2 linked regions of the Azospirillum brasilense genome follow. The main gene of each other region encodes a partner of the protein of the gene in region 2 in a complex. Links are inferred from orthologs where the notes say so. Each region holds a gene or a part of one and is shown on either strand. Other genes may lie near its edges. The genes, in order: mrdA and rodA.

Region 1 (14,692 bases), on a different replicon or contig from region 2:
GTAGACGATGCTCATGATCGTCGACTTGCCGGCGCCGTTCTCGCCGATCACGCCGTGAATGGTGCCCTTCGGCACGGCCAGCGACACGTCGCGGTTGGCGTGGTTGGCACCGAACCACTTGTTGACGCCGCGGGTTTCCAGGGCGGGAGAGTGTTGGGGCATGGGGTATCTTTTATGGAAAGGTTCTTGCCCCCACCCTTCCCACGGCTTCGCCGCGGGCCCCTTCCCTCCCCCGCTTCGCAGGAGAGGGGGCTTAATCCCCTCCCCTGCGTCAGCGGGGGAGGGTTAGGGAGGGGGCAATGGTCGACGACGCGGAAACTCAGCTCACGGCTGATACGGCGTCACCACCAGCTCACCCGCGATGATCTTGCGCTTGGCCTCCTCGACGGCCTTTTCCATCTCGGCCGTGACCAGTTTGCGGTTGTTCTCGTCGAGCGCGTAGCCGACGCCCTCCTCCTTCAGCCCGACGACGCGGTGGCCCGGCGTCCAGCTGCCGTCCCTGGCCGACTTCATGCAGTCGTAGACGGTCACGTCCACCCGCTTGACCATCGAGGTCAGGATCTTGCCCGGATGAATCCAGTTCTGGTTGCTGTCCACCCCGACGCCCAGCTTGCCGCCGTCCGCCGCGGCCTGGAGAACGCCCAGCCCGGTCGCCCCGGCCGCCGCGAAGACCACGTCGGCGCCGCGCCCGAACTGGCTCTTGGCCAGCTCCGCCCCGCGGGTGGGGTCGTTCCAGGCGGCGGGGGTGGTGCCGGTCATGTTTGTGAAGACCTCGCCGTCCGCCTTCACATGGCGAACGCCCTGCTCGTAGCCGGTCAGGAAGTTGCGGATCAGCGGAATGTCCATGCCCCCGATGAAGCCGACTTTCCCGCTCTGCGAGGCCAGCGCCGCCAGCATGCCGACGAGGAAGGACCCTTCATGCTCCTTGAAGGTCACCGATTGGACGTTGGGCAGCTCCAGCTTGTCGTCGATCAGGCAGAATTTCGTGTTGGGATACTCCCGCGACACCTTGTCCACAGCGGCGGACTGGGAGAAGCCGACCGCCGTGATGACGGTGGCGCCGCGCCGCGCCATGTTGCGCAGCGCCTGCTCGCGCTGGCTCTCGCTGGTGACTTCGAACTCGCGGTAGACGATCCCGGTTTCCTTCTTGAAGCGCTCTGCCCCGTTGTAGGCGGCCTCGTTGAAGGACTTGTCGAACTTGCCGCCCTGGTCGAACACCACCGCCGGCATGAACTCGTCCGCCGCCAGGGCCGGGCCCGCGGCGGGAACGGTCGCCGCCGTCAGCGACAGGGCCAGGATGCTCAGAATGCGCGTCATCGTCATCGTTCCGCTTCCCCGTTCCGGTTTGCCCGCCTGCCGGGTCGTGACTCCCAGGATATCCAACCCTCCCGACCCGTAACAGGGGGATTGCCGCCGCAGGTCACAGGCCGGACGGGCCCCCCTCCCGCGACGCCGGTTGACGGAAGGGCGGTAGGCCGCTATCACGCCCGCCATTGTCCGCAGGGGGAATCGCATATTGGATGAGGTGATCGGCGTGCATGGTCTGGTGGTGCTGCTGCAGGGCATCGTCCTTGGGATCGCCATCGCCGCCCCCGTCGGTCCCATCGGCTTGCTCTGCATCCGGCGCACGCTCCAGCACGGACCGCTGATGGGCTTCTTCACCGGGTTCGGTGCGGCCGTGGCCGACACCATCTACGGCGCCATCGCCGCCTTCGGCGTGTCTGCCGCCCTGGACTTCCTTCAGGGGCATGAGATCGCCTTCCAGCTCGTCGGCGGCATCTTCCTGCTCGTCGTCGCGATCCGCACCTTCCGCCAGAAGCCCGAGGATGAGGAGCGCGAGGCCGCCAGCGCGCCCGACACGCCGTCCTTCCTCGGCGGTTTCATGACCGGCCTGTCGCTAACCCTGACCAACCCGGCGACCATCATGGCCTTCATCGCCATCTTCGCCGGCTTCGGGCTGGGCGGCAATCTGGGGCGGGTGGACGCCTCCACGCTGGTGGCCGGAGTCTTCATCGGCGCATCCTTGTGGTGGTTCACCTTGTCCATGGGCGTCGCCGCCGTTCGCCACCGCATCTCCGACCGCGGGTTGACCCGGCTGAACCATTGCACGGGGGTGGCGCTGGCGGCCTTCGGTCTCTGGGCGCTCGGCATGGCCGTCACCGGTATGGCCGGCTGGGCCATGGGCTGATCCCTACGGGCTGAGCCTTAAGGACTGAGCGGTGCCCCCGCCACGGGAGGATCGCCGTCCGGTCCACGCGACGATTTCTGGGCGCGACGGATGCCGTGGAAATGGCTGGCCAGCCGGTACAGGTACAGCCCGACCAGGACCACCAGCAGGCCCACGGTGAAGTAGCCCACGAGGCTGTGCGCGAAAGGCCAGCGGGACAGCATGTAGCCGGTCCAGGCGAGCAGCAGAGTCCACAGGATCGAGCCGGCTCCGGAATAGAGGCAGTAGAGCGGGATCGACATCCGGCAGGCCCCCGCCGGGATCGAGATCAGCGTCCGCACCCCCGGCACCGGCTGGGTCAGGAAGACGGCGATCCCACCATGCTTTCCGAACCACTCCGTGCTTCGTCGGACCTTCTTGGGGTGGATCGTCAGCCAATGGCCGTAGCGTTTTAAAAAGGCTTCCAACCGGTCGCGGCCCATCAGACGGCTGGGCAGGAACCAGACCAGCTGCCCGGCCAGCGAGCCCAACCCACCGGCCAAGGCAACGCCGAGCAGATTGTACTCGCCCTGCGCCGCCGCGATGCCGGCCAATGGAATGACCGATTCCGCGGGAACCGGCGGGATGACCCGCGCCAGGACCAGCAGCAGGAAGATGCCGACGTAATTCATCGTGTGCATCACATCGACCAGCCAATTGGTCAGTCCGCCAGCCATTTTTGCCCACCCAGATTTTAATCCTTCAAAAAACAAACCGGCGGGCCGTCGGTTCCTGAACGATATCGCGGCGCAAAACCGCATGTCACATCCAGATGATAAATGTTTAGATGTAAAATAGGTAAGAAACTTACACACTACCGTATGCAGTCGAGGGTCTCCGTTCGATACCTGCCATGGCGCATCCAATCCGCCATGTCAAAAAAGAGAGAACCACCATGCTTCTAAGCAACCTCAAGATATCCACGAAAATCTTGTCCATCATCATCTTGCTGGGAGCCATCTGCGCGGGCATCACGGCGACGTCAGTCTCCGGATTGGACGCGCTGAGCCGCGCCACCGACGAGATCAAGGCTTCCGGCGATGACATGAGGGTCGGCGCGCGGCTGAATCGCTTGGTGGCTGAACTGCTCCGCGACGAATACCGCCTTGCCGCCAACCCGGCCGACCTGCCGGAGGTCCTGCCCTCCATCACGACGGGCCGCGAAACGCTGTCCACGAACCTCACGAGGGTCAAGGAAACCGCCGACCCCGAGCAGAAGCGCTTGCTGGCAGACTTCGAAACGGCGCTGTCGCTCTACAAGACTCAATTGGAACAGACTCTGGCTGTCGCCCGTCAGATCAACGCGAAGGGCGCCGTCGGATTCCATCAGGACATTCTCTCTTCGGTCGAGAACAGTGCCGTCGCCGCGCGGAAGCTCCAGGATCTGAGCGTCAAATACACCGCCTACACCGACGACAAGGCGGCACGGCTGTCCGACGACGCCTCCCAACTGGCGGAGCGGCGGGCCGTCCAGCTCATCGCGGCGGCCGCGGTCGGCATTCTCGTCGGGCTGCTGCTGGGCTGGCTCATGTCGCAGTTCGGCATCGTCCGCCCGGTGACCGCCATCGTCGCCTGCCTGCGTGGGCTGGCCGACGGCAAGCTGGACACCGAGGTGTACGGCACCGACCGCAAGGATGAAGTCGGCGCGATCGCCGCCACCGCGGACGTGTTCAAGCGCAACCTCCTCCACAGCCGCGCGATGGAGCGCGAGGCCAAGGAGGCGGAGGCCCGGTCCCAGGCGGAGAAGCGCGCGTCGATGCTCGCGCTGGCCGGCCGCTTCGAATCGCAGGTGGGCGTCATCGTCAACGACGTCGGCGGCGCCGCGACGGAGCTTCAGGCCACGGCCGCACAGCTCGCCTCCGCGGTCGAGGAGGTCGGCGCCCAATGCAACGCCGTGGCCGGAGCATCGGAGGAGGCCAGCGCCAACGTGCAGACGGTCGCCTCGGCGTCGGAGGAGATGTCCGCCTCCATCCACGAACTGGCCGAGCGCGTGACCCGTGCCGCCGCCCGCTCCAAGGCCGCGGCGGATGGGGCCAATCTGGCCCAGGCCCAGCTCGATTCCCTGTCCGCCGCCATCGAGCAGGTCGACCAGATCGTCGCCTCCATCAACGCCGTCGCCGCCCAGACCAATCTGCTCGCGCTGAACGCGACCATCGAGGCCGCCCGCGCCGGGGAGGCCGGCAAGGGCTTCGCCGTGGTGGCGAGCGAAGTGAAGAATCTCGCCAACCAGACCCACGCGATGACCGAGCAGATCGGCAACCAGATCGCCGCGGTGAAGAGCGCCTCCGGCCGGACGGTGGACGCGATGCGCGCCATCATCACCCAGGTGGAGGACATCGACCGCTCCACCGCGGAGATGGCCGCTTCCGTCGAACAGCAGAGTGCCGCGACCGGCGAGATCAGCCGCAACGCCCAGCAGGCCGCCAGCGGCACCGCGGAGGTGTCCAGCAACGTCGCCGGCATCCAGCAGGCGGAGTCGGAGACCAGCACCGCCACCCACAGCGTGAAGGAGGCGGCCGACCAACTGGCCGAACGCGCATCGAGCCTGAAGCGCGAGGTGGATCAGTTCCTGTCCGAGGTGCGCGCGGCCTGACCGGCCGCGCGTCTCCAGAGCCCCTAGCCCCGGGTTCCCCCCGGCGGCGGGGGCGGCGGGGCGCTTTCCGCCACGGCGGCGCGGCCCGGATCGCGTTTCTGGCATTCCAGAAGGATGTCCCGCGCGATCGGCGCCGCCGCGGTGGACCCCCCGCCGCCATGCTCCACGAACACCGCGCAGGCGTAGCGCGGGGAGCTGACCGGCGCATAGGAGATGAACAGCGCGTGGTCGCGCTCCCGCCAGGGCAGGTCCTCGTTCTTCTTCACGCCGGTGCTGCGCTCGGCCATGGTGATGCGGCGAACCTGGGCGGAGCCGGTCTTGCCGGCCATCTCATAGCCGGGTTCGGTGATGCGCGACTTGTAGGCGGTGCCGTTCGGCGCGTTGGTCACCTCGTAGAGGCCGCGCAGGACGAGGTCGAGATTTTCCTTCTTGACCCCGATCGGCGGCCAGCTCGTCTGTTCGCCCGACAGCGCCTTGATCTGCTTGGTCAGGTGGGGCTTCACCGCGAAGCCGCCGTTGGCCAGCCGCGCGGTCATGGCGACGAGCTGCATCGGCGTGGACAGCACGTAGCCCTGCCCGATCGCCGCGATCAGCGTTTCGCCCTGCGCCCAGGGCTTGCCGAGCGCGCCCTTCTTCCAGTCGATGGAGGGGATCAGGCCCGGCCGCTCGTGCGGCAGGTCCAGCCCGGTCAGCTGCCCCATGTCGAAGCGGTTGGCCATCTCGGCGATGCGGTCGATGCCGATGCGCCGCGATACGTCGTAGAACCACACGTCGCAGGAATGGCGCAGCGCGCCGACGACGTCCACCGTGCCGTGCCCGCCCTTCTTCCAACAGTGGAAGCGGTGGTCGCCGAGGTCCATGTGGCCCGGGCAGAAGACCGTGTGGTTGCGGCTGATCAGGCCAGACTCCAGCGCCGCCAGAGCCACCACCGGCTTAAAGGTGGAACCCGGCGGGTACTGCCCGGCCACCGCCTTGTTGTTCAGCGGGGTCGCCTGGTTGGACAGCAGCTCCTCCCACAGCTCGGCGCTGATGCCCATGGTGAACTGGTTGGGGTCGTAGCTGGGATGCGAGCACAGGGCGTAGATGCCGCCGGTGTGCACGTCCATCACCACGCAGGAGGCGCTGACCTCCTGCGACAGCCGTTGCTGCACGAATTTCTGCAGGCCGATGTCGATGGTCAGCTGGACCTCGCGGCCCGGCTGACCCTCGTCGCGCGACAGCTCACGGATAACGCGCCCGACCGCATTGACTTCGAGCTGGCTGGTGCCCGCCGTGCCGCGCAGCGCCTTCTCGTGATACTTCTCCATCCCGGCCTTGCCGATGCGGAAGCCGGGCAGCGACAGCACCGGGTCGCCGTTTAGCTCCGCCTCCGACACGGCGCCGACATAGCCCAGGATGTGGGCGGTCGCCTCCGCCTCCGGGTAGTGGCGGATCTCGCCGACCTCGATGGCGACGCCCGGCAGGTCCGGCGTGTTCATCTCGATGGTGGCGACCTGTTCCCAGGTCAGGTTCTCGCGCACGGTGACCGGCACGAAGCGGCGCTTGCGGTGCAGCTCGCGCATCACGCGGCGGCGGTCGCCATCGGTCAGCGGGACGATCTTGGAGATCTTGTCCAGCGTGTCCTGGATGTTGCGCGTGCGCTCCGACACCACGACGACGCGGTAGTTCTGCTGGTTCACCGCCAACGGCGCGCCGAACCGGTCGACGATGGTGCCGCGCGACGGAGCGACCAGCCGCAGGCTGATGCGGTTCTCCTCCGCCAGCATGGTGTAGCGCGCGGATTCCACCACCTGAAGGTAATAGAGCCGCCCGACCAGAGCGGACAGACCGGCGAGCTTCAGCCCGCCCAGCACGGCGGCGCGGCGGGTCAGCAGGCGGTAGCGGTCGGTGTCGCGGTCCATCGCAGTCAAAGGCTCACATCCTCTGCCAGATCATCCCTGCCCGTCACCCTTGCCGGCTATCCCTGCAGAAACGCACGGTGGACGCGGATCAGCATCCAGGCGATCGCCGGGAAGAAGGCCATGGTCAACAGCGCCTGGAACAGCGCCGGCCGGAACGGCAGCACCGTCGCCTGGAGCGCCGAAAAGGCCAGCCATTGAATGCAGGCCACGCCCATCATGACCAGCCCGAAGCCGAACCACATCAGGGCGAAGGTGCTGGACGCCAGCACGCGCCGCTGGCTGGACACCGCCCAATGGACCAGCACCAGCACCAGCGCGTTCACCCCCAGCGGTCCGCCGGTCAGCAGGTCCTGCAGCAACCCGATCAGGAAGGCGGTGCCCGGCCCCATCAGGTCGGGCCTATGAATCGCCCAATAATAGACGGCGATGGCGGTCAGGAAAGGCGCCACCGACGCATAGCCGGGCAGCGGCACCGGGATCATCCCGGCCAGCGCCAGCATGACCGTCACCGCGAACGGGGCGAGATTCCGCCCCGTCTTGTCCAGCCGCTGCCACAGGGTCAGCGTCATTTCGACTCGGATGACGGTTCCGACTCGCTTCCCGGCAGGCTGAACTCGACCAGCTGCAGGTGCTCGACCCGCGAAAGATCGACGTTCGGTTGCACCCGGACGCCACGTTCACCAGCCGAGGACACCACGCCCACCGGCAGGCCCGGCGGGAACTGCCCGCCATGACCGGAGGTCACCACCCGCTCGCCCACCTGCACCGGGGCTTCCGGCGGCAGGTAAAGGAGCCGCGTCTGGTCGGAATTATCGCCCGCCATCACCGCCCGCTGGCGCGAGCGCTCCAGCACCACGGGGATGCGTGTGTTGATGTCGGTCAGCAGGAGGACGCGCGCCGACCACTCCCCGACCTCGATCACCCGGCCGACCAGCCCGCTGCCGGCGATGGCCGCCTGCCCCTTGCGCACCCCGTCGCGGCGGCCGGCGGTGACCACCAGCGTGCGCAGGAAAGAGCTGCCGGGAGCGGCGATGACGCGTGCCGTGATGAAGGAGGAGGACGGCTCCGGCGTCGCCTTCAGCAGCGAGCGGAGGCTGATGTTCTCCGCCTCCAGCCGCAGCGCCGCCTGCTTCCACTGCAGCAGCCGCGCGTTCTCCGCCTTCAACCGCTGGTTCTCCTCGAAGGCGTTCTGCACCTCGACCACCGACTCCACGACATGGGCGGCGGTGGCGGCGGGGCGCGAGATCGCGTCGAGGATCGGGGCGAAGGCGTCGGTCACCCGAGCGCGCGCGCTGTCCACCGACAGCGCGTCGATCCGGCCCACCATCATCAGGGCGATGGAAGCGAGCACCAGCAAGAGAAAGGAGAAGCGCTGGGCGAGCGCCCGCAGCGGAGCGGCAAGGCGCACGACGGAACCGGAATTGCGAGGCTTCACAGGATCATCCCGTCCAGGTACGCGATCCGCCCCCGGCTACGCCGGCGAATGGACGAACCACCGGGGGAACCCAACCGAGCAATACACCAATCAGTAGGCGCTGACCAAGACGTTTCGCAGCGTCTTCATCTCTTCCAGCGCCCGCCCGGTGCCCAGCGCGACGCAGGACAGCGGGTCGTCGGCGATCGACACCGGCAGGCCGGTGGCGTGGCGCAGGACGAAGTCCAAGTTGCCCAGCAGGGCGCCGCCGCCGGTCAGCACGATGCCCTTGTCCACGATGTCCGCGGCCAGTTCCGGCGCCGTGTGCTCCAGCGCGACCTTCACCGCCTCGACGATGGCCGACACCGGCTCCGCCAGGGACTCGGCGATCTGCCGCTCGGAGATGATGAGCTCCTTGGGCACGCCGTTCATCAGGTCGCGGCCCTTGATCTCCAGGATGCGGCCCTCGCCGTCTTCCGGCGGGCAGGCCGAGCCGATTTCCTTCTTGATCCGCTCCGCCGAGCCTTCGCCGACCAGCAGGTTGTGGGTGCGGCGGATGTAGCCGATGATGGCTTCGTCCATCTTGTCGCCGCCCACGCGGACCGAGCGGGAATAGACGATGCCGCCCAGCGACAGGACGGCCACCTCGGTGGTGCCGCCGCCGATGTCCACGACCATGGAGCCGGTCGGCTCCGTCACCGGAAGCCCGGCGCCGATCGCGGCGGCCATCGGCTCCTCGATCAGGAAGACGCGGCGGGCGCCGGCGGCCTCCGCCGATTCCTGGATCGCGCGGCGCTCCACGGCGGTGGAGCCCGACGGCACGCAGATGATGACCTGCGGGCTGGCGAAGCTGCGCCGGTTGTGCACCTTGCGGATGAAGTGCTTGATCATCTCCTCGGCGACTTCGAAGTCGGCGATGACGCCGTCGCGGAGGGGGCGGATGGCCTGGATGTTGCCGGGCGTGCGGCCCAGCATCATCTTCGCCTCGTCGCCGACGGCCAGCACCTGCTTCTTGCCGCGGACGTTGGCGATGGCCACGACCGAGGGTTCGTTCAGAACGATGCCGCGGCCCTTGACATAGACCAGGGTGTTGGCCGTCCCCAAATCGATCGCCATGTCGGCGGAAAGCACGCCGAGGAGTTTGGAAAGCATGGACCCGACTAACTCTTCATTGCGGTTGAGACGGCCTTGCCGGCGATGTGCCCGCTCCGATGCGGAGGGCCACGCCCGCCAACGGTTCCATAGACGAATGCCCCTTCGCGCTCAAGCGGAGAGTGCAGCCGGCACGCCTTGCCGAGCCCTGTTGCCGACGCCCGTGGGGCGGGTGCCGGCGCCGGTCCGGCGCTCTGGTCGATGGGAGGCGGTCCTTGAGGCAAGGCCGGTCCCGGCGGAATGTCCAGTCCCCGAGATGCTGGCGGATCGCCATCATTCGGTGCCCGCCACACTGCCGTGTCAGGGTTAATTTTCCGTCAACAGGAGGAGGAAGCCTCCGGCGTCCGGCCAAACGCCCCGCTCGCGGCGGGGGTATCCTTAGGCTGATTCCCAACCCGCCGCAACGGCTTTGTGTCGGGTTTGAAACCGCTCCGGCGCCCCGGTGCCGGCCCCCTCCGGCGGCCTCAATGATGGTCGGATTTCGCCGCGGCCGCAGCCTTGCCGTGCGCTCCGTGATGGCTTCCCTCCAGCCGGTCCATCAGGGCCAGCAGGACGCCCGACACCACGAAGGTCATGTGGACGATGACCATCCACATCAGGTTTTCCTTGCTGGTGTTGTCGATGTTCATGAAGCTCTTCAGCAGGTGGATGCCGGAGATCGCCACGATGGAGGCGATCAGCTTCAGCTTCAGCCCGCCGAAGTCGACCTTGCCCATCCAGTCCGGACGGTCCTTGTGATCGGCCACGTCGATCTTCGACACGAAGTTCTCGTATCCCGAGAAGATCACCATCAGCAGCAGGTTGCCGGCCAGCGACAGGTCGATCAGGGTCAGCACGGCCAGCAGCACGTCCTTTTCCTGCATCTCCAGCACATGCGGGACGATGTGGAAGATCTCCTGCGTGAACTTCGTCAGCAGAAGCACCAGCGACACGACGAGCCCCAGATAGAAGGGGGCGAGCAGCCAGCGGCTGGCGAAGATGATCTGTTCGAAACGGCGTTCGATCATGACGGTCGGCGTCCGTGCTTGGTCATAAGGGGTAGAAGGGCCGGACTCTTGCCATTTCGCACATGCGAAATCAACCGTTCCCGTGCGGCGCCCGCCGCGCCACCCCGCGGCAACGGCACTGGCCTGCGGGGCTGCGAGACGGTAAGATTTCCGGCCGTCCGCCGCACCGATAAGGCCAGCCCCATGAAGCACCCCGCCCCGCACATCGTCACCGCGTTCGAAGACGCCATGAAGCGGCTGAAGGCCAGCATCGTGCAGATGGCGGGCGCCGCGGAAACCCAGCTGGACGGCGCGCTGACCTGCCTGACCCAGCGGAACCCGGAGCAGGCCCGCGCCATCGTCGAGTCAGACGCGCGGCTCGACAGCTACGAGCACGAGATCGAGGCGAACTGCATGCGCATGCTGGTGCTGCGCCAACCGGTGGCCGACGACCTGCGCGAGGTGATCGCCGCCCTGAAGATCGCCGGCAATCTGGAGCGCGTCGGCGACCACGCCGCCAACACCGCCCGCCGCGCCGTCTCCGTGGCGGAGTTTCCCGAATCCCCGGCGATGAGCACCCTGCCCAATCTGGGCCGCCTGGTGCGCCAGCGCCTGACCACCGCGGTGGATGCCTACGTGGACGGCGACGTCGAGCTGGCGCTGCGCGTCTGGCGCACCGACGACGAGGTCGACGCGCTCTACACCAGCCTGTGCGAGAGCATCAACCAGTCGGCGGCCCGCCTGCCGGAGATGTTCACCGCCCACATGCATCTGCTGTTCATCGCCAAGAGCCTGGAGCGCATCGGCGACCACGCGACCAACATCGCGGAGGTGGTGCATTTCGTGCACACCGGCCGGCCGCTGCTCGACGAGCGCCCGAAGGCGGATCGGTCGCGGGGGGATGTGTAAGGGAAAGCGAGCGGTTGCCCCCTCCCCGACCCTCCCCCACTGACGCAGGGGAGGGAACTGCCGCCGCTGCGCATCGTCTCCCTCTCCTGCGCAGCGGGGGAGGGCCGGGGTGGGGGCAAGACAGTGCAGCGGCCCCACAAACGAAAAAGCGCGCCTCGCGGCGCGCTTTCCCGTTTCTCGATCCAGGAACCGATCAGTTCTTGGACTTGTCGACCAGACGGCGCTCGGCGATCCAGGGCATCATGGCGCGCAGCTTCTCGCCGACCTGCTCGATCGAATGCTCGGCGTTGCGGCGGCGGGTCGCCTTGAAGGACGGCTGGCCGGCCTTGCACTCCAGCATCCAATCGCGGACGAAGCGGCCGGTCTGGATGTCCTCCAGAACGCGCTTCATCTCGGCCTTGGTCTCCGGGGTGATGATGCGCGGGCCGGTCTTGTAGTCGCCGTATTCGGCGGTGTTGGAGATCGAGTAGCGCATGTTGGCCATGCCGCCCTCATACATGAGGTCGACGATCAGCTTCACCTCGTGCAGGCACTCGAAATAGGCCATCTCCGGGGCGTAGCCGGCCTCGGTCAGCGTCTCGTAGCCGGCCTTGATCAGCTCGGTCAGGCCGCCGCAGAGCACAGCCTGCTCGCCGAACAGGTCGGTCTCGCACTCTTCCTTGAAGGTGGTCTCGATGATGCCGGCGCGGCCGCCGCCGATGGCCGAGGCGTAGGACAGGGCGATGTCCAGCGCGTTGCCCGAGGCGTTCTGGTGCACGGCCACGAGGCAGGGCACGCCGCCGCCGCGCTGATACTCGCCGCGGACGGTGTGGCCGGGGCCCTTCGGCGCGATCATGAACACGTCGAGGTCGGCGCGCGGCTCGATCAGGTTGAAGTGCACGTTCAGGCCGTGCGCGAAGGCCAGGGCGGCGCCTTCCTTCAGGTTCTTGGCGAGATCGTCGCGGTAGAGGTCGGCCTGCAGCTCGTCCGGGGTGAGGATCATCACCACGTCGGCCCAGGCGGCGGCCTCGGCCGGGGACATGACCGTGAAGCCGGCGTTCTCGGCCTTCTTGATGGTGGCCGAGCCGGGGCGGAGGGCGATGCGCACGTCCTTCACGCCGCTGTCACGCAGGTTGTTGGCGTGGGCGTGGCCCTGGCTGCCGTAGCCGACGATGACGACCTTCTTCCCCTTGATCAGGTTCACGTCGGCATCACGATCATAATAGACGCGCATGGTGGTCTTCCTTGGATTTTTCGATCTGGTGGTGCGAGTTTTGCGCAGCGGAATTACTCCACCGGCGAAAGGGCCGCGTCAAGCAGAACACTGTTCGGTAGGCGGATAAAGGACGGCGGGCTGGGTCGCTTCACACTCATGGCCCGCCGTCATAAGGCCGGGATCAGAACCCGGTGGCTCCCTTGGACATGGCGACGACGCCGGTCCGGCTGGCCTCGACGAGGCCGAGCTGGGCCATCAGCCCGACGAAGTCGTCGACCTCCGCCGTCGTGCCGGTCAGTTCGAACACGAAGGATGTCAGGGTGGCGTCCACCACCTTCGCCTTGAAGATGTCGGCCAGGCGCAGCGCCTCGATGCGGCGCTCGCCGGTGCCGGCAACCTTGACCAGCGCCAGTTCGCGCTCCACCGACGGTCCCTCGTCCGTCAGGTCGTGCACCTTGTGCACCGGCACGAGCCGGTCGAGCTGGGCCTTGATCTGCTCCACCACCATGCGGGTGCCGGAGGTGACCAGGGTGATGCGCGACAGGTGGTCGGCGTTGTTCACCTCCGCCACCGTCAGGCTTTCGATGTTGTAGCCGCGGCCCGAGAACAGGCCGATGACGCGGGCCAGCACGCCCGGCTCGTTGTCCACCAGCACGGCGATGGTGTGCTTCTCGATCTTCTCTTCCACGATCCGTACTCCGCCAGAGGGCCTTCAACCGTTCGTCTTGGTCGCCGCGATCAGACCAGCACCATGCCGTCTTCCGGCGTGGCGTCGGACGGGCTGTCCTCCGGACCGAACAGGATTTCGTTGTGGGCCTTGCCGCCGGGGATCATCGGGAAGCAGTTCTCCTTCGGGTCCACGGCGATGTCGATGATGCAGGGGCGGTCGGTGACGGCGAGCATCTTCTCGATGACCTCATCCACCTCGGCCACCGTGGTCGCGCGCAGGCCGACGCAGCCCCAGCTTTCCGCCAGCTTCACGAAGTCGGGCAGCGCCTCGGAGTAGCTGTTGGAGTAGCGGGAGCCGTGCAGCAGCTCCTGCCACTGGCGCACCATGCCCATGTACTTGTTGTTCAGGATGAAGATCTTGACCGGGGCGCGGTACTGCACCGCCGTGCCGATCTCCTGCATGTTCATCAGGAAGGACGCCTCGCCCGACACGTCCACGACGATGGCGTCGGGGTGGGCGAGCTGCGCGCCGATGGCCGCCGGCAGGCCGTAGCCCATGGTGCCCAGGCCGCCGGAGGTCATCCAGCGGTTCGGCTCGTCGAAGGGCAGGAACTGGGCGGCCCACATCTGGTGCTGGCCGACCTCGGTCGTCACGTAATGGTTCTTGCCGCGCAGCGCCTCGCGCAGCCGCTCCAGCGCATACTGCGGCTTGATGACCGCCTCGGTGCGGTTGTAGTTCAGGCAGTTGCGGGCGCGCCAGCCCTCGACCTGACCCCACCACTCCTTCAGGGCGGTCTGGTCGGCGCGCTTCTGGCGGGCCTTCCAGATGCGGATCATGTCTTCCAGAACGGCGCCGGCATCACCGACGATGGGGATGTCCACCGCGACGTTCTTGTTGATCGAGCTGGGGTCGATGTCGACGTGGATCTTCTTCGAGCCCGGCGCGAACTCCGACAGCTTGCCGGTCACGCGGTCGTCGAAGCGGGCGCCGATGTTGATCATGACGTCGCAGTTGTACATGGCGAGGTTCGCCTCGTACGTGCCGTGCATGCCCAACATGCCCAGCCACTGCGGGTCCGACGCCGGGAAGGCGCCCAGCCCCATCAGGGTCGAGGTGATCGGGAAGCCGGTCATCTTCACGAACTGGGTCAGCAGCTTGGCTGCGATCGGGCCGGCGTTCACCACGCCGCCGCCGGTGTAGAAGATCGGGCGCTTGGCGGTGGCGATCAGCTCGATGGCCTCCTCCACGCGGGCAATCTCGGGCTTCACCTGCGGGCGGTAGGTCTTGTGCTTGACCTCGGTCGGCGGGATGTAGGTGCCGTCGGCGAACTGCACATCCTTTGGGATGTCAACCAGCACCGGGCCGGGACGGCCGCTGCGCGCCACGTAGAAGGCCTCGTGCATGGTGCGGGCGAGCTGGTTGACGTCCTTCACCAGGTAATTGTGCTTGGTGCAGGGGCGCGTGATGCCGGTGGTGTCGGCCTCCTGGAAGGCGTCGTTGCCGATCAGGTGGGTCGGCACCTGCCCCGACAGGCAGACCAGCGGAATGCTGTCGCACAGCGCGTCGAGCAGGCCCGTCACGGCGTTGGTGGCGCCGGGGCCGGAGGTCACCAGCACGCAGCCCACCTTGCCGGTGGAGCGGGCGTAACCCTCCGCGGCGTGCACGG
Region 2 (14,758 bases):
GATGTAGGTCTTCTTCGGATAAAGCCCGAGGGCCACCATCGAACGCCACTCGGCCTGGGCTCTTTCCTTTTGAGCGCGGCATTCGGTGTCGGCCATGCACCGTTCATAGGCTTCCTTCGCGCGCTTCTGGCGAGCGATCTCCTCCTGGCGAAGCTGCTCCTGCTGCGCCATCTTCCGGCGGGCCTCCTCTTCGGCTTGCCGGGCCTTTTCCCGCTCGGCGGCGAGGCGGGCCTCCTCTTGCCGAGCGAGCGCGGCGTTCCGGTCGGCGATCTGACGCTTGCACTCCTTCACATTGCCTTCCAACGCCGCCACCTTGTCCTGCTGCACATAGGCGTCAAGGTCGCCGACGCACCGCCGCTCCTCGGCGCTTGTCGCCGCAAACAGCCGCTTGGCTTCATCGTAGGTTTTCAGCACCCCGTTGAACTCGCCGTATATCGTCTGCCTCAGATCATTGGCATTGTACTGCGCCGGATTGCTTCGTGATTTCTTGTCGATGTCATTGAATTTGGCACGTGCGTTCTGGAAAATTATCTTCGCGGTCCGGGACGATATCCTGCGCTGGCTGACCGCCGCGGCGAGCGCTTCGGTGAATGCCACCATTTCGTCCTGGATCGACTGCAACGTGGGATTCGCATGTCCCGGCATGAACTCACGGAGATTGGCGGTGTAGCATTGTGCGAAGCTGACAAAGTCCGAGCCGCCGTGGCTTTCGCACAGCATGATCATCTCGCCGACGCTTGCGTAGTTCCTCGCCGAAACATTGGCCGCCGTGCACAGCATCATCGCCGAGCCGAGGGCTATCGCGCCCAAGATCCGCGTCGCGGTCCAAGAGTTCTCTTTTGCTGCCATGGTCGCGGATCTCACCTGATCGAATCGTTGCGTGTTGTCGGGACGAGCGCGGGACGCCCGGCACGGGGGAAGCGGCCGGACGGACGTCCCGCGCCATCCGGCTGCCAGCCATATATGAAGCAGTGCTTAGTGAATTATGCTATGCAGTGATGCGTTAATGGGTCGTTAAAGGGGCGGCGGTGGCGCCTGTGGCGGAACGTGGCTATTGTCACCGCCGGCGGTACGGAACGGATTCAGACAGACGCAATGGTCCAGAAACTATCCATGACGGGGTTGGCGACGGTCGTGGAGAACACGTCGCGCCTGCTGCACGCTTCGGGACATGCGGAAGGGCTGTATCCGGCCCAATGGGTGGCCCTGCGCTATTTCGCCGAGGCGCCGGAGACGCACCGCACCGCATCGGCGCTGGCGCGCTATCAGGATCTGGCGATCGCCAGCGTGGCGCGCACCGTCGTCACGCTGGTGGACAAGGGCTTGCTGAACAAGCTTGCCAACCCGCGCGACGCGCGGGCGGATCTGTTGGAATTGACGGACAAGGGCCGCGATCTGCTGAGGCGTGACCCGCGCCACGTGCTGGAGCGCGCGCTTGCGGAGATGCCGAAAGACGATGCGGAAGTCTACGCCCGTGTGGCGACGCGACTCCTGCAACGTCTCCTGGAGTTGCGGCAGGGGAAGACCGACGTGTGATACCGTCGCGCGTAAGTCCTGACTTACGCGCGACGGTAAGGGCCGCGACGGCGGCCCCTCAGGCTCATGCCTGCGAAGGCAAGCGGCCGGACGGCCGCGTCCGCCGTCTGAGGCTTTGCGCTTGATTGTGTGATTCTATCGAACGGCGTCGCGCTGCCGGATCGCGGCGATCAGGTCAGCGTTTTCGAACGGTTTGTAGAACACCTGGTCGGCCCCCCAGGTGCGGGCCATCGCCGCCGTGCTTTCGATGGGAATGCGGGCGGCTCCACCCGTAATGATAAAGACGGGGGTCTGGGGGGTGGTATCGCGCATCCTCTGTAGCAGATCGATGCCGTTCAAATGCGGCATCCACACATCCGCAACGATAAAATCGAAAACCTCAGATTGCAATTTGGCAAGAGCGACTTCGCCATCGGGCGCTTCGTCAACATCGTATCCGGCGTCCTCCAGGCTGGTGCGGAGCGAGTAGCGGACGTTCTCGGCGTCGTCGACGATCAATATCTTCATAGCCTTCCCGCTCAGCAGTGCTCTGCAAGGGTTAGCACGAAGCGTGCCCCTTGGGGAGCCTGCGTCACGAGGCGGATGCCGCTGCCGCGCCGCAGCAGCAGGTCCTGCACCACCGCCAGACCGAGCCCCGTTCCCTGCCCATGGGGCTTGGTGGTGAAGAAGGGCTCCATGACGCGCTCCGCATCGGGGGCGGGGATGCCCGGACCGTCATCCTCGACCGTCATGGTCACGAACCCGCCGGCGGGCCGCCCGACGCGGATGCGCAAATGGCCTTTCTGGCCGGTGGCGTCCAGCGCATTGACGGCGAGGTTGGTGACGATCTGCCCGATCTCCGTCCGGGTCAGGCGGACCGGAACCTCGGAGACCTCGCTGGTCAGGGTTGTGGTGAAGGTGGGCGGCAGGGTGGCGTCCAGAAGGGCGGTCACGTCGCGCACCGCGGATACCAGTTCCGCTCCCTCCTCGTCGCGGTCGCTGCCGCGGGCGAAGGACAGGACCTGACGCACCAGCTTGGCGGCGCTGCGGGCGCTGTCCTCGATGATGGCCAGCGCGCGGCCCAGGCGCTCCGGGCGCGTCGCCGCGTCCGACCGCGCCTGCTGGCTGAGATTGAGGACCGGATGAAGCAGGTTGTTCAGTTCATGGGCCATGCCGCCAGCGATCTCTCCGATGGCCACCATGCGGCGCTGGTGCTGGTCCGCCTGCTCCTTCCGGCGCTGCTCCGTCACGTCCTGAACGATGGCGATCATCGTCTCGCCCGATGGCGAGGCGGAGGCCGGCTTGACCATCCAGGCCAGCGTCCGCCCGGCCCGCTCGACATCCACCTCCAATCCCTGACCGTGCGTCAGGCGGCGGGCGACGGGGGCGATGTCGGGATCGAAGCGCCGGAAGGTGCGGTTGGCGAAGGCAACCCTCACCCCGGCTTCCCGTCGCCGCTCCAGCAGGGCGATGCCCAGCGGTGCCTCCTCGATGGCGCGCACCAGTTGCGCGTTGCGCCCGAGCAGTTCCATGCGCGTGCTGCCCAGGGCCCCCAGAAGCAGCCCCGTGGCTCCGGCGGCCAGCATGAAGACCTGGAGATCAACGGCCTCAGACGGGGCCAGCGTCCCATGCATGGTCAGCACGAGTCCGCCGTTGGTCAGGAAGGCGGTCAGCGTGGAGGCGGCGAACCCCCACAGGAATCCCGCCGTCGCGATGGGCAGGATGAGCAGGAAGACCGCGCTGGCCGGCGTGGCCATCCGGTCGTGCGTCAATGACCAGGCCAGAAGGCCGGCGGCGCTGAGCGCGGCTGCCCGCAGGACCGTACCCATGTCCGGCGACAGCCAACGGTCCACCTCGCCGGGCGGCGGCCGGATCAGGCGGAAGATGGCCAGGAACACGGGCGTGCAGAGCAGAAGCCCCGACAGGTCGCCCAGCCAGTAGGCGAAGTTTACGTTGCCCGCGATGGCGATGCGCTGCGCCGTGATGGCCTGCACCGCCGTGGTGGACAGAACGAGCAGGAGGGAGACGGCGGCCAGCGCCGCGACCATGAAGACACCGATGCCCTTCGCGCTTCCGAAGACGTCTCCTCCCAGCCCCCGCCGCAGGGCAAGCCCGGTGGCGCCCACCACGAGCGCCTGCGGGATGATCAGCAGGCTGAAACCGTTCACCGTCCCATAGACAAGCAGGTCGGACGGGATGAGGAGAAAGGGAAGGGCGGCCGGGCCGCCGTACAGCACGAAAGCCAGCATCAGCCCGATGGGCGGGTACCAGGCGCTTGCGTTGGGCGCCACCTCGAACAGCCCGGCGGCCCGGTACAGGATCACCTTGAACACGAGGTAGAGCAGGGCGGCCGACAGCAGACGGGCAAGGCGCAGACGGCTCATGGCGGCGTCACAGTTCGGTGACGCCACTCTTCGGGATGCGGACCTCGCGGTGAACCGACATGCTGAGCAGCAACCCCACGCCGATCATCAGCGTCATCATCGCCGACCCGCCGTAGGACACCAGCGGCAGCGGGATGCCCACCACCGGGATCAGGCCGGTCACCATCGACACGTTGACCATCACGTAGAGGAAGAACTGCGCGGTCATGCCGACCGCCACCAGCCGGGCGAACTGGCTGCGGCAGCTCAGCGCGATGACCACCCCGTAGATGAACAGCATCAGGTAGAGCGCCAGCAGGATCAGCGCGCCGACCATCCCGAACTCCTCCGCCAGCACCACGAAGATGAAGTCGGTGTGCTTCTCCGGCAGGAACATCAGCTGGCTCTGCGACCCGGACATGAAGCCCTTGCCGAACAGGCCACCCGAACCCAGGGCGATCTTCGACTGCAGGATGTTGTAGCCGGCGCCCAGAGGGTCGGTCTCCGGGTCGAGGAAGGTGTAGACGCGCTGCTTCTGGTAATCGTGCAGGAATTCCCAGGCGACGGGGATGGTCGCCAGTCCGCCGCCGATGACCACTAGGAACTTCCAGATCCTCACGCCCGCGGCGAAGAAGACGGCCCCGCTGCCCATGATCAGCAAGAGCGAGGTGCCCAGATTCGGCTGCATCAGCACCAGTGCCACCGGGACGAAGACGAGCAGCAGTGGCGGGATCAGCAGCAGCGGGCGGCCGATCTGGTCCAGCGAGATGCCGTGGAAGTAACGGGCCAGCGCCAGGGTCAGGGCCGGCTTCATCAGCTCCGACGGCTGAAGCTGGAAGAAACCCAGGTCGATCCAGCGCTGGGCGCCCATGCCGATGCGGCCCATCAGCTCCACCGCCACCAGCAGGCAGAGCACGATCAGGAAGATGGCGTAAGCCGACTTCATCAGATGCCGCACGTCGACCAGCGCGATCATCAGCATCAGGACCAGCCCGGGGACGGCGCGCACGAGCTGCGGCTGTGCCCAGGGCCGCCAGTTGCCGCCGGCGGCCGAGTAGAGCAGGGCCACCCCGACCGACGTGATGATGCAGACCAGGAGCACCAGCCCCCAGTTGATCATGCGGAACTTGCTGCCGAGCGTCAGTTCCGGGCGCTGCGGGGCCAGCCCGCCCGACCCGTGGTTCGAAAGGACCGCGACCATGAGGAAACGTTCGTTGTGTCCGGGGGCGTCCGTGCCGGAAGGGCAAGCGGCGGCGCCTTGCGCGGCGGATACTGCACCAGCGCCGCCCTTCGGTAAAGCCGCCCGGTCCTCCGCCCCGCAAAAGGCACGGGGATCATGCGGCCCGAGCGGGATCGTTCCAAGGCTTCCTTGATCAGCGATCGAAGAGGCCCATGCCGCATGGTGTCACATTCGGATGGTGATGGCCCGGATGGTAATGGCTCGGGGGGACCACAGTGACGGTGTCGACGACTTTGTAGCTGAAGTCGACAGTGCCGTCGGGCGGGCCGAAACCCGCATCCGTGAGGCTGTAGTCGATGCTGCCGCCAAATTCGATGGAGTGGGTGCCGACACCGAGGCCTTTGATGACGCCCCAATATCCACCGGCGAAAGCGGGTTGTTGCTCCGTCCCGGCGGGCCTCAATCCAAAAAGGTCGTACCCGACGTCGCCCGGCTCCACACTGCCCAGAGAGAACGGCCCGGACTCCACATAGCTGTTGTCCAACGGGACCGGCTTGCCATCGACGAGAAGAAACTTGTCTTGTACGTAGCTGTTCTTCCAGTCGTAAATGTATTGTTCGACTTTATCGATCGTGGGAACTTTGCTCTTTCCGAGATACGCCTCGTAGTCGGGGACGGTTTCTGCGGTGTTGATAACCGGAACCAGGATCGCGTCGTTGGCGGGGACTTCGAACGCTCTGCTTTGCGTCGTGACCCCATCAATGGCCGTGCCGGTGTTCCCAGCAATCCCGGCCAGATAGAACATATGGCTGTCGGGCATATGCCCAGCGGAAGCATAGGCTCCCGTTGTGTCCTCAAACGGATTTGCTCCACCGTTGCGGTCAAGATCGACAGACCAGCGCCACCAGTCCTTTGTCACCTGAGCCAAGGACTGGCCTTTTGGCTGAGCTTTCACTGACGTCATGATGCTCTCCATTTTCAATGTGCCCTCTGCAGGCACTGGAGAGATTGCCCAGTTCCGATCCGCCTGTCTTGCTTCAGATTTCTCTAATGCAAATGACCTGGAGCGCGGTCATGAACTATCCGGAATTGAGATTTTCGTTCGAGAACGTTCAGCATCGGGCGGTGCTTATTTGTGATGTCCTTGATCTCAGTCTTTCGTGATTCACGTATCTTCTGAGTTACCTCTTTGCTTAATCCCTGAAGGCTCCGCTGCCCTAGAACTGCTTCAGCAGGCGGTCGATGTACTCGCGCTCCATCTGCGGGCGGCCATACTGGCCGGAACGGCGGCGCAGCTCGTCGAGAATTTCACGGGCGCGCTGGAGTTCGGCCTCCTCGGGGATCTTCACGTCCTCGTTGTTGTAGTTGCCGAAGCCGGAGGGGCGGCGGCCCAGCGGGTCGCGGTTGCGGCCCTGGCCCTGGCGCTGCTGCGCCTGTCCGGGCTGCTGGCCGCTCATCGCCGGACCCTGCTGGCCCATCATCTGCTGCATCATCTGCTCGGCCATCGCCTGCATGCCCTGCTGAAGCTCGTCCATCGCCTGGGTCTGCGACGGAACGGCGGAGCCGGGCTGCCCCTGCTGGAGCGCTTGGCCGGCGTCGCGCATGGCCCGCTCGGCGCGGCCCAGCGGGCGGGGGATCTCGCCGCCCTGCTGCTCGCCCATGCGGCGCATCAGCTCGCCGAGCTGGCGGCGCAACGCCTCCTGCTGTTCGGCCTGCTTCTGCATCAGCGGGCTGCCGGACTGGCCCTGCTGCCCTTGCTGCCCCTGCTGCGGGCGGCCCTGGCGATTGCGCGGCCCCTGCTGCTGGCCCTGCTGCCCATCCTGCCGGCCCATCTGCTCCTGCGACTGGCGGAAGGTCTGGTCGAGAAGCTGCTGTTGCCGCTGCGTCAGCTCCTGAAGCTCGCGCATCATCTGCGCCGCCTCGTTCTGGCCCTGCTGCTGCATCTGGGCCATGGCGCCGTTGCGCATCTGCTCCATCATCTGCTGGAGCTGGGACAGCATCTGCCGCGCGGCGTCGCGGGCGCCGGTCTCGGCCATCTGCCGCATCTGCTCCATCATGCGCTGGAGGTCCTGACGGTCCATCATCTGGTCGGCCATCTCCGGCGGCACCATGGGGATTTGCTCGCCGCGCTCCAGCGCCTCGCGCATCTGCTGCTCCATGGCGTCGAGGAACTTGTCGAGCGCCGCCTGAAGCTCGTCCATCAGCTTCTTCAGCTCCTGGTCGTCGGCGCCACGCTCCAGCGCCTCGGCGAGACGGCTCTCGGCGTCGCGCAGGTCGCGCTCGGCCAGCGACAGCCCGCCGTCCTCGATGCGCAGCGCGGTTTCCCACAGCAGCTGCTGAACGGCGGGGACGGAGGCCCCCTCCTCGTCGAGCAGCAGGCGGTTCACCGCGGTGCGCATGGCCAGGAAGGCCACCAGATCGCCGCCGAACTGGCTGGGCCTGGATGAGATTTCGGCCAGAGCGCGTGCCACCTCGATGCGGAGCTGCTGCGGCCGCAGGGTCAGTTTCTTGCGCTCCTCCACGATGGCGCGGGCGACCGGGTGGTTGAAGACGCGCTCCGGCAGGACCATCGCCACGTCCTCCGTGCTGCCGGTCTGGCCGGCGCCGTCGAGGGCGGTCAGGCGGATGGTGACGTTCAGCCCGGCCCAGGGATGGGCGGTGAGATCGTGGAAGGCGGCGTTGCGCGCCTCGCGCGGGCGGACGCCGGGAAGGGCCAGCGGCAGCTCCAATGGGCTGCGGTCGAGCGCCGGGGCCTCGCCCTCCGGCAGGTCCAGCCGGACGACGGCCTTGGCCTCGGCCAGCCCGTAATCGTCCTGCGCGGTGTAGTCCAGCCGCAGCGCGCCGCGCTCCCCCTTGGTCGGGGGGCTGGCGTAGGCGATGGTCGGCGGGTTGTCCGGAATGATCCGCACGTTCCAACCGCCCAGCACGCTGGACCCCTGGGTCACGGCGATGCGGGTGCCGTCCTCGATGGGCTGCTGGATCTGGAAGGTGGACGAGTCCACCGCCTCGAAGGCCGCGGATTTGCTTCCGGCCTCCAGCGCCGGCGTCCCGCTGCCGCCGGTGACGCGGGCCAGCACGAGGCTGCCCTTGGGGACCGGCACGGGATCGGCGAGGCTCGGCGTGTGGGCGGGGTTGGCCGACTTCAGGAAGACCGGCGGCAGGCCGGTGTATTCCGGCGGCGTCACCCACAGGTCGAGCGTCGCGACGGACGCCGTCGCCGTTCCGCCGAAATGCGGGGTGATGGCGGCGACCAGACGCGGCTTCCAGTCGCCCCAGGTCGCTCCGCCCGCGGCGACCAGCACGAGCGCGACCAGAGCGCGCAGGGCGTAGCGGTCCTGGGCGGCGAGGCCGTCGGACAGCGGCATGGCGACGCGCAGCCGCCGCATGGCGGCGCGGACCCGCTCCTGGTGCAGGCGCCACAGTTCCGCGGCGACGGGGTCGTTGCCGGAGGGCCTGTCGCGCAACGCGTGGAGGGGGCGGTGGGGCAGGCCGCTGTCGCGCTCCAGCCGGCGTCGGGCGGCGTCTTCGTCCGGCAGGCGGAAGGCGCGCAGCCCGCGCCACCCCGTCCAGCCGATGGCGGCAACGAACAGAAGCAGGACCAGCGCGTGCAGCCAGCCCGGCAGAAGCAGGAAGACGTTCAGCAGGGCCAGAGCGAGGAAGGCCCCGGCGATGGTGATGGGCGCCCAGAGCGCCGGCCACAGACGTTCCCAGAGCAGGGCGGCGCGGGCCTGCCCCATGCGGAGGCGGGGCTCCCGCGGAACAGGGGCGGGGGGCGCCTCCTTGCGCGGGGGGAACCGGAACCCGTCGTTGCTGTCGCTCATCCCGCACTCCCGTCCAGCCGGTTGCCGCAGTCCTGGTCCCGGCCTGGGGGGAGAGGCGGCAGCCGGGGACCCGTCAGGATATAGGCTCTGCCGCGCCGGATTTCCCGGCCCGGCCATCGAGCCATTCACCAAACCACTTGTCCATGACCAGAATATGGCCGCAGAGCCACATCTCGACATAGCTCTGGAGGAACTGGACCTCCTCCAAATCGCGCTCTTCGGAGTCGGATTGCCGGCGGACGAAGTCGGCGAAGGTGTCGTGCATCTTCTTGTGCTTCGCGTAGTCGGGGTACCCGATGGCGTGCATCAGCCCTTCCTCGCGGCGGAAATGATAGGCCGAGTAATCGGCCAGCTCACGCAGGAAGCGGTTCGCGGATTCCCGGGTTTCGCCGGCGGCGATGGCCGCATTGAACTGGTTGAACAGCTGAAACAGGCGCTGGTGGTCTCCGTCCACTGCGCTCTGGCCGATGGCATAGGCCGCGTCCCACTCCATGATGATCCCCGCCCGTTTCTCGAACGGGGAATCATACGCCTTATGGGTGAATCTGTGCAGCGGTTATTGCGGGCCGGCGACCGTCGCGGATCAGTCCTTCAACCAGTCCGGCACGCGGTCCAGCGCCAGCAGTTCCTCCACCGACACGCGCGGCCGGATGACGGAGAACCGGTCGCCGTTCACCAGCACCTCCGGGATCAGCGGGCGGGTGTTGTAGGTGGAGGACATGACCGCGCCATAGGCCCCCGCCGACAGGATCGCCACCAGCTCGTCCGGCGCCATGGCCGGCAGCGCGCGCTGGAGCGCGAAGGTGTCGCCGCTCTCGCAGACCGGACCGACGACGTCGTAGGGCTCGGTGGCGGCGCCCTTGGCGGGCTCGGTCACCGGAACGATGCCGTGGTAGGCCTCGTAGAGGGTGGGGCGGATCAGATCGTTCATCGCCGCGTCGATGATGACGAAGCGGCGGTGCAGCCCCTGCTTCAGGTAGATCACCCGCGACACCAGGATGCCGGCGTTGCCGACCAGCGAGCGCCCCGGCTCCAGCGAGATGCGGCAGCCGAGGTTGCCGGTGATCGACTTCACCATGGCGGCGTAGTCGGCGATGTCCGGCGGCGCCTCGTGCTTGTAGACGATGCCCAGCCCGCCGCCGAGGTCGAGCCGGGTGATGTCGTGCCCGTCCTCGCGCAGGACATGAAGCAGCGCCGCCACCCGCTCGTAGGCGGCGCGGAAGGGGGCGAGGTCGGTCAGCTGCGACCCGATGTGCACGGCGATGGCCACCGGCTTGATGCCCGGCAGCTTGGCGGCCTGGGCGTAGACCTCCCGCGCGTGGTCGTAGTCGACGCCGAACTTGTTCTCCTTCTTGCCCGTCGCGATCTTGGCGTGGGTCTTGGCGTCAACGTCCGGATTCACGCGGAAGGCGATGGGCGCGGTGACGCCCAGGCTGACCGCGACCTCCGACAGGGCCTCCACCTCGGGGATGGATTCCACGTTGATCTGGTGGATTCCGGCCTCCAGCGCGGCGCGCATCTCCTCGCGCGTCTTGCCGACGCCGGAGAAGATGATCTTGCCGGCCGGGATGCCGCCGGCCAGCGCGCGGCGCATCTCGCCGCCCGACACCACGTCGGCGCCGGCGCCCAGCCGCGCGAAGGCGCGGATGACCGCGAGGTTGGAGTTGGCCTTCACCGCGTAGCAGACGTCGGCGTCCTGCCCCGCGAAGGCCCCGGCGTAGGCGCTGTAATGCGCCTCCAGCGCCGCCGTGGAGTAGCAGTAGAAGGGTGTGCCGACTTCCGCCGCGATGGCGGACAGCGGCACGGATTCGGCGTGCATCACGCCGTTGCGGTAGGCGAAGGCGCTCATGGGAAGCGGGCTCCGGAGGACGGCTGACCGGGCTTGGGGTCGGTCTTCGGGTTCGGGTAGGTGCCGGGGAACTTGTCGGCGGCCTTGCCCTGCGGGGGATCGACGAAGCTCGGCTTCTTGCCGCAGCCGGCCAGTGTCAGCGCGACGACGGCCGTCGCCAGGATCAGCAGCGGGCGCCTCACAGGAAGCGCTCCCGCGCCGCCGCGACGGCCTCGCGGACGCGGACGGGGGAGGCGCCGCCGAAGCTGCGCCGGCTGTCCAGCGACGCCTCGATGCTCAGCGCCGGGAAGACGGACTCGGTGATGCGCGGCTCGATGGCCTGCAGCTCCTCCAGCGTCAGGGCGGTCAGGCCGACGCGCTTGTCCTCCGCCGCCTTCACGGCGCGCCCGGTGATGTGGTGCGCCTCGCGGAAGGGGATGTTCAGCTCCCGCACCAGCCAGTCGGCGAGGTCGGTCGCGTTGAGGAAGCCGCGGTCGGTCGCCTCGCGCAGCGCCGGCACGTTCGGCTGCATGTCGCGCACCATGCCTTCCATGGCGGCGATGCACAGCGCCAGCGTGTCGTCGGCCTCGAAGACCGGCTCCTTGTCCTCCTGCATGTCCTTGGAATAGGCCAGCGGCAGGCCCTTCATGGCGACCAGCAGGCTGTTCAGGCTGCCGATGACCCGCCCGGCCTTGGCGCGGACCAGCTCCGCCGCGTCCGGGTTCTTCTTCTGCGGCATGATGGAGGAGCCGGTGGTGAAGGCGTCCGTCAGCCTGATGAAGCGGAACTGGGCCGAGCACCACAGCACGATCTCCTCCGCGAAGCGCGAGAGGTGCATGCCGCAGATGCTGGCGGCGGCCAGATACTCCAGCGCGAAGTCGCGGTCGGACACGGCGTCCAGCGAGTTGGCGGTGGGCCGGTCGAAGCCCAGCGCCTCCGCCGTCATGAAACGGTCGATGGGGTAGGGCGTGCCGGCCAGCGCGGCGGAGCCGAGCGGGCACTCGTTCAGCCGGGCGCGGGCGTCGCGCAGGCGTCCGCGGTCACGCCCGAACATCTCCACATAGGCCAGCAGATGATGGCCGAAGCTGACCGGCTGGGCGGCCTGGAGGTGGGTGAAGCCGGGCATCACCGTGTCGGTGTGCTTCTCCGCCAGATCGATGAGCGCGGCCTGGAGCGCCTTCAGCCCCTGGTCGGCGCGGTCGAGCGCGTCGCGCACCCACAGCTTGAAGTCGGTCGCCACTTGGTCGTTGCGCGACCGTCCGGTGTGCAGGCGCTTGGCCGGCTCGCCGATCAGCTCGGCCAGCCGGGCCTCCACGTTCATGTGGATGTCCTCCAGTTCCACCTTGAAGGTGAAGGCTCCGGAGTCGATCTCTTCCTTGACCCGGTCCAGCCCATCGCGGATGGCATCGGCGTCGGCCTGGGTTATGATGCCCTGGCGCGCCAGCATGGCGGCGTGGGCCTTCGACCCGGCGATGTCCTGGTCGGCCAGCCGCTTGTCGAAGCCGATGGAGGCGTTGATCTTCTCCATGATGGCGGCGGGACCGCGGGCGAAGCGGCCGCCCCACATCTGGCTGGCAGCCGGGGCGGAGTTGCGGTCTTGTGAGTTCGGCTTGGGCTGTTCGGCGCTCATGGCGGACACAATACGGATGGGAGGACGGGAAGCGTGAGTATGCGGACTTTGGCGGCCACCGCAATCTTTTGTGTGACGCTGGGCGGTGCCGGGCTGTGGATGGCGCTGGCCGGACCGTCGGCCCCGCCGCCGCCCGCCGTGCTGACGCTGGACCAGCCCTCTCCCGGGGTGACGGCGGTGGGGCTGGACAAGTTCCGCTACATGGAGCCGCTGACGCCGGTGCCGGAGCTTCCCTTCCTGGACGGCGAGGGGCGCCGGGTCGACCTGTCGGAGTTCAAGGACCGTCTGGTCCTGTTGAACCTCTGGGCGACCTGGTGTGCGCCCTGCGTGAAGGAGATGCCGGCGCTCGACCGCCTCCAGGCACAGCTGGGCGGGCCGGGGTTCCAGGTGGTGGCGCTGTCGGTGGACCGCGGCGGCAAGGATCAGGTGCAGCCCTTCTACCAGCGGACCGGCGTGAAGAACCTCGCCCTCTACCTCGACCCGTCGAGCGCCTCCATGCAGACTCTGAAGCTGCGCGGCCTGCCGACCACCCTGCTGGTGGACCAGGAGGGCCGCGAGCTTGGCCGCATCGAGGGCGCGGTGGAGTGGGATTCGCCGGAGGTCATCGCCTTCCTGCGCAAGCACATGGGCCATGGCGGCGGCCCCAACCGCGACAGCCGCGGCGGCGTGGTGAAGACGGGCGGGTGAGGGGTGCAAGTTCCTTCTCCCCTCTGGGGAGAAGGTCAGGATGAGGGGGCGGCCGCAGGCCGACCACGCCGGCTCATTGCAGAGCGTGGACGCCCTTGCGGGTGCCCCTCACCCTAACCCTCTCCCCGGAGGGGCGAGGGAATTCTGGTCACTCCGACGATCCTGAGGTTCCCGGCGGTGCGTCCCCCGGCGGCGCCTGGGTCTGCGGTGGGGCCGGACGGCGCGACAATTCGGCCATGATGCCCCGCGCCTCCTCGAAGTGGCTGTGCAGCATGGGCAGGGCGTCGCGGGCGAAGTCCCCCGCCTCGCCGCCGCGCTCGGCCTGGGCCTCGTACAGCTTGATGGCACGGGCGTGGGTCTCCTCCTCCGCGGCCATGTAGCGGCGGTCGAAGGCGCCCTCCGGCGTGTCGCGCAGACTGTACATGTGGGCGCGGGCGGACAGGCTCGGCTCGCGCGGGATGGGGATGCCGTGGCGCAGCGCCATACCGGCCAGCCGGTCGATTTTCAGCCCATGGTCGTCGGCCATGCGGCGGGCGAAGCGGCGGACCGTCTCCGTCTCCGCCCGGTCCTGCGCGAGCTTGCCGAGCGTTTGCTCGGCCATGCCGTCGGCCAGCGCCTCGGCGATGAAGTTGCGCTCCTGCCGGGACAGGGTGGTGGGCGACGCCGGGGCGGAGCCCGGCGCCTGCGCCAGAACCGGGCCGGACAGGCAGGCCACAAGCATCGCCGTCAGGAAGCCGCGCCGCATCGCCCCCGTCCTTTCCGCTGTTCGCCTTGGTCCCTTGTGGGCCGTTCCCCTGCGGGACGAACAGAGCGCGAGCGCAGCGGTTCCGCACATGCATAAAGCCCGCCGCGGTTTCCCGCGGCGGGCTTCGCAAAAAGCGTCCGTCCTTACCTTCCGCGTCAGCGGGTCGGGACCGGCGGGGTCTTGGAGTAGTCGTAGAAGCCGCGGCCGACCTTGCGTCCGACCCAGCCGGCCTCGACATACTTCACCAGCAGCGGGCAGGGGCGGTACTTGCTGTCGGCCAGACCCTCATAGAGGACCTGCATGACCGCCAAACAGGTGTCCAGACCGATGAAGTCCGCCAGTTCCAGCGGGCCCATCGGGTGGTTGGCGCCCAGCTTCAGCGCCGTGTCGATGGCCTGGACGCCGCCCACGCCCTCATAGAGGGTGTAGACCGCCTCGTTGATCATCGGCAGCAGGATGCGGTTGACGATGAAGGCCGGGAAGTCCTCGGCCACCGCCGCGGTCTTGCCGATGTTCGCCGTCAGCTCGGCAATCGCGTTGAAGGTCACCTCGTCCGTCGCGATGCCGCGGATCAGCTCGACGAGCTGCATCACCGGCACCGGGTTCATGAAATGCATGCCCATGAACTTGGACGGGCGGTCGGTCGAGGCCGCGAGGCGGGTGATCGAGATCGACGAGGTGTTCGTCGCGATCAGCGCCTCGGGCTTCAGGTTGGGGACCAGCTTCTTGAAGATCTCGCGCTTGAGCGCTTCGTTCTCCGTCGCGGCCTCGACCACGAGATCGGCGTCATGGAACACGGACAGGTCGGAGCCGGTGGAGATGCGGGCGATCGCCGCCGTCTTGTCGGCCTCCGTCAGCTTCCCCTTCTGAACCTGACGGTCCATGTTCTTGGAGATGGCGGCCACCGACTTCTGCAGAATCTCCGCGCTGATGTCGGAGATGACGACCTCGTATCCCGCCTGCGCGCAGACGTGGGCGATGCCGCTGCC

What was found.
Region 1: the proteins of rodA (region 2) and mrdA are in contact, whole or in part, in a crystal structure (PDB 6PL5), measured with the Thermus thermophilus proteins. The link is inferred for Azospirillum brasilense from one-to-one orthologs. Residues at the interface, in WP_223903423.1 of Thermus thermophilus: Phe161, Val165, Phe168, Val169, Leu172, Pro198, Tyr199, Glu202, Tyr211, Arg212, Asp213, Gln220, Val221, Gln223, Ser224, Ile226, Ala227, Ile228, Gly229, Ser230, Gly266, Phe267, Val270, Leu274, Tyr277, Gly278, Leu281, Phe285, Leu289, Arg297; in WP_223903432.1 of Thermus thermophilus: Arg4, Ile5, His6, Leu8, Ala9, Phe12, Ala15, Leu16, Leu19, Gly20, Arg22, Ala23, Trp24, Leu26, Gln27, Val28, Tyr31, Tyr34, Leu36, Leu43, Thr45, Asp47, Lys156, Gln157, Gly158, Ser160, Val184, Leu201, Glu202.

What each region holds. Positions count from the first base shown.
Region 1 is NZ_CP012914.1:1,214,952-1,229,643, reverse strand. The notes cover bases 4,262-7,187. They hold mrdA (penicillin-binding protein 2), read right to left. Parts: upstream 6,701-7,187; coding sequence 4,823-6,700; downstream 4,262-4,822. Other genes in these bases: mreD (rod shape-determining protein MreD), read right to left, coding at 6,757-7,187; AMK58_RS05565 (methyl-accepting chemotaxis protein), read left to right, coding at 4,262-4,799. Also shown: AMK58_RS05585 (ABC transporter ATP-binding protein), read right to left, coding at 1-162; AMK58_RS05580 (BMP family lipoprotein), read right to left, coding at 325-1,323; AMK58_RS05575 (LysE family translocator), read left to right, coding at 1,526-2,188; AMK58_RS05570 (DedA family protein), read right to left, coding at 2,206-2,883; more of AMK58_RS05565, read left to right, coding at 3,138-4,261; more of mreD, read right to left, coding at 7,188-7,269; rod shape-determining protein MreC, read right to left, coding at 7,266-8,135; AMK58_RS05545 (rod shape-determining protein), read right to left, coding at 8,226-9,266; AMK58_RS05540 (TIGR00645 family protein), read right to left, coding at 9,731-10,273; phosphate signaling complex protein PhoU, read left to right, coding at 10,457-11,161; ilvC (ketol-acid reductoisomerase), read right to left, coding at 11,355-12,374; ilvN (acetolactate synthase small subunit), read right to left, coding at 12,538-13,044; AMK58_RS05520 (acetolactate synthase 3 large subunit), read right to left, coding at 13,095-14,692. UniProt on the Escherichia coli protein: Catalyzes cross-linking of the peptidoglycan cell wall. Responsible for the determination of the rod shape of the cell. Is probably required for lateral peptidoglycan synthesis and maintenance of the correct diameter during lateral and centripetal growth.
Region 2 is NZ_CP012915.1:200,628-215,385, forward strand. Bases 2,994-5,985 are described here. They hold rodA (rod shape-determining protein RodA), read right to left. Parts: upstream 5,080-5,985; coding sequence 3,907-5,079; downstream 2,994-3,906. Other genes in these bases: AMK58_RS14680 (ATP-binding protein), read right to left, coding at 2,994-3,899; AMK58_RS14690 (hypothetical protein), read right to left, coding at 5,252-5,985. Also shown: AMK58_RS14665 (hypothetical protein), read right to left, coding at 1-849; AMK58_RS14670 (MarR family winged helix-turn-helix transcriptional regulator), read left to right, coding at 1,114-1,536; AMK58_RS14675 (response regulator), read right to left, coding at 1,672-2,043; more of AMK58_RS14680, read right to left, coding at 2,055-2,993; more of AMK58_RS14690, read right to left, coding at 5,986-6,022; AMK58_RS14695 (TIGR02302 family protein), read right to left, coding at 6,276-8,879; AMK58_RS14700 (bacteriohemerythrin), read right to left, coding at 8,953-9,372; lysA (diaminopimelate decarboxylase), read right to left, coding at 9,463-10,728; AMK58_RS14710 (peptidylprolyl isomerase), read right to left, coding at 10,725-10,910; argH (argininosuccinate lyase), read right to left, coding at 10,907-12,337; AMK58_RS14720 (TlpA family protein disulfide reductase), read left to right, coding at 12,377-13,024; AMK58_RS14725 (DUF4142 domain-containing protein), read right to left, coding at 13,173-13,769; AMK58_RS14730 (3-hydroxybutyryl-CoA dehydrogenase), read right to left, coding at 13,925-14,758. UniProt on the Escherichia coli protein: Peptidoglycan polymerase that is essential for cell wall elongation. Also required for the maintenance of the rod cell shape. Functions probably in conjunction with the penicillin-binding protein 2 (mrdA).